2 linked regions of the Hydrogenispora ethanolica genome follow. The protein of the gene in region 2 binds, or shares a complex with, the protein of the main gene of each other region. Links are inferred from orthologs where the notes say so. Each region holds a gene or a part of one and is shown on either strand. Other genes may lie near its edges.

Region 1 (3,106 bases), on a different replicon or contig from region 2:
AAGCCGGCCAGTTTACGGTGATAACGGGCCATGCTCAAAACGGCTTCATCAATATCCGTGCCGACAATCCGCAATTTGACATCGCGCCGGATTGAATCGTTCCCCTCATCGCGGGCGTTCCGCCAAAAAACGGCCGGAAGTTGCGGCCAAGTCTCGGAAACAAAATCGCGCCGCAGGCCCGGCGGAATATTCAAGCCGATCAATGCCGCTTCAATGGGGATCGTCCCGGAACCGCAAAACGGATCGACCAACACCCGGTCAGGATTCCAATAGCTCAGATTGATCATGGCCGCGGCGAGGGTCTCTTTGAGCGGCGCCTGACTCGTCAATTTACGATAGCCTCGCTTGTGAAGCCCGGCGCCGCTGGTATCAATCGTCAGCGTGGCACGATCTTTCAACAAGGCGACTTCTATGGTATATTTCGGACCGGTCTCCGTAAACCATTGCTGATGATAACGCTGCTTTAATTTTTCGACGATAGCTTTTTTCACAATCGCCTGGCAGTCCGGGACACTATACAATTTTGAATGCACCGATTTGCCTTCCACCGGAAAGAGCGCATCCTCCGGCAGCCATTCCGCCCATGGCAGCGCCTTGGTTCCTTCGAATAATTCTTCGTATGTAAGGGCTTGAAATTCTCCTACTTTGATCAAGACCCGGTCCGCGGAACGCAACCAGAGATTGCAACGGGGAATGGCCTCCAGATCGGCTTTGAATAGTACCCGCGAGTTCTCTACCCGTACATCGGAATAACCCAGCTCTTTCACCTCGCGGGCAACGATGGCTTCCAGCCCGAAGGTGGCGGTGGCGATTAAATCAACTGTTGACATATGACCCCCATATTTGTAAAAAGCGGACCGTAGCACCTTACGCTCCACTCCGCCAAATCTTACCTATCATAGCATAACCCACTTTGGCTGTCAAATTCATCGGTCCACCCAATATTTTGGGGCACACTGTGCTATCATGGGCATGTCATAAAATAAAAAGACTCCGGTATCATCCGGAGTCTGGTTTGACATTTTTTAAAATTATGCTCTGGTGACGTTGGCCGCTTGCGGTCCCCGCTCACCCTCAACAATATCAAACTCAACCAATTGGCCTTCATCAAGGGTTTTAAAACCATCCATCTGAATCGCGGAAAAATGGACAAACACATCTTTGCCGCCTTCTCTCTCGATGAAACCAAAACCCTTCTCGGCGTTAAACCATTTGACCTTACCTTGCATACACACATTCCTCCTAAAAAAATCTGTGGAGTACTCCTGAAAAGCCCAACCACATTTACCACTATAGCACAGTAAAAAATGGTTGTCAAACAAAAGAAATGGAATAATGATACAATTATTAGAAGAATTTGAAACAACTTTCCAGGAATAATATCAGCTCAAAGCCATATTGCTGGAACCGGCTATTTCGCCTGTTCCAAGCCGGGAGACGGCACGGGTTTCAAACTTTTCAGAGCCTGGGCCCATGTATCCCGTAGGTCCGTAACGATCGGCAATATTTCCGCTAGAATTGACGCGTCTTTCTTCAGGTTGGCCTCCACCAGCTGGCGATGGATGTAATCATAAAGCATATCCAATGATTGCGAGATTTCATATTGATGATCGAGCGTGATCCGGAACTCCATCACAATGTCTTGCGCCTTGATGATATAGTGATGGGCCTTGGCCGGATCCTTCTCTTCGATAGCATGTTGTGCCTGCATGATAAAGCGGATCAACCCATTATACAACATCAGGGTAAGCTCTCCGGGACTCGCGTTAATGACGGAATTTTCCCGATATAGATTATAAGCTTTGTTGGGTACCATATGCGCCGAACCTCCCCCTTATTTTAGTGTCACCCCTTATTAGCGCCGCTTATCCGTAAACATTCCCGCCGGATTCATATTTTGAGTGGAATTGTAGCCTGTCATTCCTTTTTTGCCGAGCCGGATGGCAGTCAGGCGTTTTTGAACCGCAGCTTTCTCTCTCTTTAAACGATTTTGACACTCATCGTTCAGTTTTTGAATCTCCGACATCGTTTGGCGCAATTCCTTATTACACGAGTCAACCATGGCCCGCCATCTCCCATCCTGATCTTCATGAAGGATGGACTGGAGGATAATCTCATTTTTAGCAATCTCGTTGATGCATTCGGATTTACGCTCCATAAAGGATTGGTATTCGGACGGATTCTCCATAAACGATAAAGCGGCCTGTTGCCGAAAATACGATAACATCATCTCATACATTTCTTTCTTCTTCCGGAGCAATTCTGCGACGTCTGCTTTATCCAACCGTTTACCATCTCCAGTTTATCAACTCATCATTGCGAATTACCAGTGTCAAACATCCCGAGGATCGCCGACAATTGACTGTTCATCCGGGCGATCATGGTGTCCATATTGTTATACATTGTATATAACCTGGATTCTTCGGCATCCAACCGGTCTTGGGTGGTCGTAATTTGTTTGCCGATGTTCGTCAGCTGTTTACCGATGACCGTCTGCGTGGAATCCGAGCCGGCCACGCCGGCCTCGGCATTGATCTTCTTCATCGTGGCATCAATCGAATCATAAAGACGGTAGAAAATACCCTGCCTGCTAACGTCGGTGGTCGGACCATCCTCAGTCGCAACCGAGCCGTTATTGGTCAAGAGAGCGATCACTCCCTCGGGATCCTCCATAATCGCCGCAGCCAGTTTATCCTTGTCCAGATAAAGCTTGCCTTTTTCCGCGTAGGCACTGGAACCGGTGGCTGTCGTAATCCCGATCTCCGCCAAACTTTTCACCTGTGGCTTCAGGGTGGCGCCATCGTTGAACCCGAGCAAATTGAGTCCGCTGTTGCTTGAGCCGTTATTTAACGAAACCTTGATACCACTGGTGGTCATGGTGAGCTGGTTGCTCCCGTTCAGCGCCACCTGAATACTGCCTTGGCCGAAGGCGGCATCCATTTTTTGTTGCACATCCTTGACCAGTTGATCATATTCACTGGCTGAATAGGAGCGCGCATCCAACTGGATCTCGCGCGTTTCATTGCCGAAAGTCACCAGGAACCGGTTCGCGCCGCTCAAGTTGATGGTACCCGAAAGCGCGGCGCCACTCATCATCGTCTGCACA
Region 2 (3,291 bases):
TTGTGGTCGATGTGGCACTGGACGGCGAAACAGGACTGGAAATGGCTTGCATGGGGATTTACGATATTATTGTCCTCGATCGCATGTTGCCGCAACAAGACGGGCTCTCGTTGCTCTGCGAATTTCGCAGGCTGGGGCATGACACGCCAGTCCTGATTTTGACCGCCAAGGACTCGCCGGAAGACCGGGCGGAAGGCCTGAACGCCGGCGCCGACGATTATCTGGTGAAACCCTTTTATAGCGTCGAGCTGTTGGCCAGGCTCCAGGCACTGGGACGCCGCAGAAATAAAGACCTGGTTGAAAACGTCCTGGTTGCTGACGATCTGGTTTTCGATCCGATGCGCGGCCAAGTCATCAAAGACGGCGCGGTCATCCAGTTGACCGTGAAAGAATCGCAACTTTTAGAACTATTAATCCGGAATCACGGCCGGGTCGTCACCAAAGAGCTGATCGTTCAAAAGGTATGGGGATTCAATTCCGACGCCGAATTTACCTCCGTCAACCTTTACGTCCATTATTTGCGGAAGAAGCTGAACATCACCAACCTCAAGACCGTCCGGGGAGTCGGATATTATCTGCAAAGAAATAAGAATGTCGCCCAAACCGCCAACTAAAAACCGCCGAATCTCTTATGCTTTTCAAGCCGCCGGTAATCAACCCGGTGGTTTTTTTTCTATGGATGCCGGCTGCAAAAAAATTCCTGAAAGGCGTGGACTAAACATAATTCCAATATTCAATTTAATGGATTTCCAATATTCCGGCCCGATGCCATCAGTAATTCCCATAGAAAGGCGGTGTTGCGGATGATGCGGTTACGCCGCAAACCATGCGGCAGAGATCCTGCCCCATTCCCGATGCGGTAGGGCCAAACATTTTTCACCGGTTTTGGCAGGCCAAGGAAATGGGCTGTCAAACCATGACCTGACCCAGATCAGTACGGATGCTTCATTAAAAAATCAAGGAGGAAATCACAATGGGTATGATCATCAATCACAATCTCTCGGCGTTAAACACCTACAATCAGTTGAACCTGAACAACACCGCCATGAACAAGTCCCTGCAGAAACTGTCGTCCGGCTATCGCATCAACGCCGCCTCGGATGACGCGGCGGGCCTGGCAATCTCCGAAAAGATGCGCGGCCAGATCCGCGGGCTCGACCAGGCCAGCGAAAATGCCCAGGATGCGATCTCCATGGTCCAAACCGCCGAGGGCGCGCTCGATGAGACCACCAACATCCTGCAACGTATGCGCGAGCTGGCCGTCCAGTCCTCAAGCGATACCAATACCGACTCCGACCGCCAAAACATTCAGGACGAGATGGACGCCTTGATCGAAGAGATCAACCGCATCGCCAATGACACCGAATTCAACACCAAGAAACTGCTGGACGGTTCGATGGGTTCCAAGACCGGCGACGTTGCCAATGTCCTGTCCAATACCGCTCTTGATACGGCCACGGCGGCAACATCGACTCTGACAACTCTGAATGACAGTGATACCAACAGTTTGGGTATCAGCGCGAGCGACACCGTCACCGTCAGCTACGTTAAGAATGGCGAATTAATCAGCTATGATGTCACGGTAGCCACGGACACTACTCTGGCCGACCTGGCCGATGCCGACGCCAACGGGACCAATACCGATGACGATTTCACACTGACGGTCACCGCCGACGGCGTAATCACTGCCACCGCTAACACCGCAGGAACCGCCGACGCCGTTTACGGTCTGACCATTACGGTCAAAGATGCCGACGGCGATACCAATACCACCGCCACCAACGCCTTGTCCAGCTTCACCCAGACCACCAAAGCGCAGGACAAACGGAATGACGGTTCATCCACGGTGCTCATCGGGGCCAACACCGGCCAAAGCATCAATATCAGCATCGACAAGATGGATGCCGCTTCGTTGGGCGTGGAGGGCCTGGACGTCAGCTCCCAGGATGCCGCGGATATCGCCATCAAGGTGATTGACACCGCCACCTCGGTCGTCACCACCGCCCGTTCCAAAATGGGCGCCATTCAGAACCGCCTGGACAGCACCATCAATAATCTGACCACCTCCAGCGAGAACCTGACTTCCGCCGAATCCCGGATCCGCGACGTCGACATGGCTTCGGAAATGGCCAACTATACCAAGTTGAGCGTTCTCAACCAGGCCGCCACCACGATGCTGGCCCAAGCCAACCAGCTGCCCCAGCGGGTGTTGACTCTGTTGCAAGGCTAACCTAAGGGAGTCTCCGATTCCCAGTGGTACAATTCCTCAAATATCCATAAATTAAGCGCCCATTCCTTTCGAGGGATGGGCGCTCTTGACTCTCGGTTCATGTTGAATACGAGTTACCCTTTGGCGTTCAACCGGTTGCCCCGCGTCAGCGGCGCCCAGCGCGCCTCATATTTTCTCATCAATTGACGCTGCATCCGGATCTTTCGCATTTCCGCCCCGATACGCTCCCGTTCCGCCTGAGCCTCCCGCAACACGCTGTCGCTCCGCTCCAGTACCGCGGCTTGTTGGGCCGCGACGGCCCGGATGACATCCGCCATTCCAGCTTCGGACCGCTCGTCGCCGGTCTCGGTCAGATCCCGATCCACAGCGGCGAGCTCCTCAATGAGCGCCGCGCGCTCGCGCAGCAGGCGCCGGATACCTCTCATCTCCCGGCGGCGGATAAAACGGCTCTGCGTTTCGGTATTCGCGGCGATCTGTTCCAAAATCCGCTGTTTCCGCAGCAGGCATTCATGCTTTCCAGCCCGGCTCATGTCGCTCAACTCCCTGAAAGATAGGATTGCAATGCGGACAGTTGCGCGTTCATCTGGGAGATATACGTTTCCAAGGCGGAATACTGTTCGTAGAGACGATCTTCCTCATCGTCCAGGCGGTCTTCTTCCTTGTCGATCTTCTCCTGATAATCGTTGATCATGTCGGTCAAGGTATTGTCCGTATTCGACGCGTCATTTTCGATACCGGCCTTCTCCAACAAAAACCCTTTATTGCCGCTGTTATCCCGGATGCTGGAGATGTTGTCCTGAATGATGTCATAAAAACGGTAGGCAATCCCTTCCTGTTTATAGCGGGTCTGCCGCTCGGAGGAGCTCAGTTTACGGACGGTGGTCGTCCCCGAGTAATCGGAGGACTGCTGGGTGAAAAGTTCCATCACCTGATCGGGATCGCTTTGGATCGCTTCCTTCAGCTTATCCTCGTCAATATACAGTTTGCCCTTTTCATCATAGGTCCCCGTGGTGATCCCGATGCTGGCCAGAGTGGACGACTGACCGGAAATCGAATCATAG

Evidence for each region.
Region 1: the proteins of EDC14_RS23425 (region 2) and fliS are in contact, whole or in part, in a crystal structure (PDB 5MAW), measured with the Bacillus subtilis proteins. The link is inferred for Hydrogenispora ethanolica from one-to-one orthologs.

The regions. Positions count from the first base shown.
Region 1 is NZ_SLUN01000008.1:147,660-150,765, reverse strand. The notes cover bases 115-2,889. They hold fliS (flagellar export chaperone FliS), read right to left. Parts: upstream 1,817-2,889; coding sequence 1,412-1,816; downstream 115-1,411. Other genes in these bases: fliD (flagellar filament capping protein FliD), read right to left, coding at 2,314-2,889; flgN (flagellar export chaperone FlgN), read right to left, coding at 1,856-2,284; EDC14_RS09005 (cold shock domain-containing protein), read right to left, coding at 1,032-1,229; EDC14_RS09010 (THUMP domain-containing class I SAM-dependent RNA methyltransferase), read right to left, coding at 115-830. In the rest of the region: more of EDC14_RS09010, read right to left, coding at 1-114; more of fliD, read right to left, coding at 2,890-3,106. UniProt on the Bacillus subtilis protein: Essential for filament assembly. May act as a facilitator of flagellin (hag) secretion. Antagonizes translational repressor CsrA indirectly.
Region 2 is NZ_SLUN01000044.1:30,445-33,735, forward strand. Bases 145-3,104 are described here. They hold EDC14_RS23425 (flagellin N-terminal helical domain-containing protein), read left to right. Parts: upstream 145-979; coding sequence 980-2,230; downstream 2,231-3,104. Other genes in these bases: EDC14_RS23420 (response regulator transcription factor), read left to right, coding at 145-614; EDC14_RS23430 (hypothetical protein), read right to left, coding at 2,344-2,760; fliD (flagellar filament capping protein FliD), read right to left, coding at 2,766-3,104. Also shown: more of EDC14_RS23420, read left to right, coding at 1-144; more of fliD, read right to left, coding at 3,105-3,291. UniProt on the Bacillus subtilis protein: Flagellin is the subunit which polymerizes to form the filaments of bacterial flagella. Assembly into flagella requires FliW. Acts as a homeostatic autoinhibitory regulator to control its own cytoplasmic levels.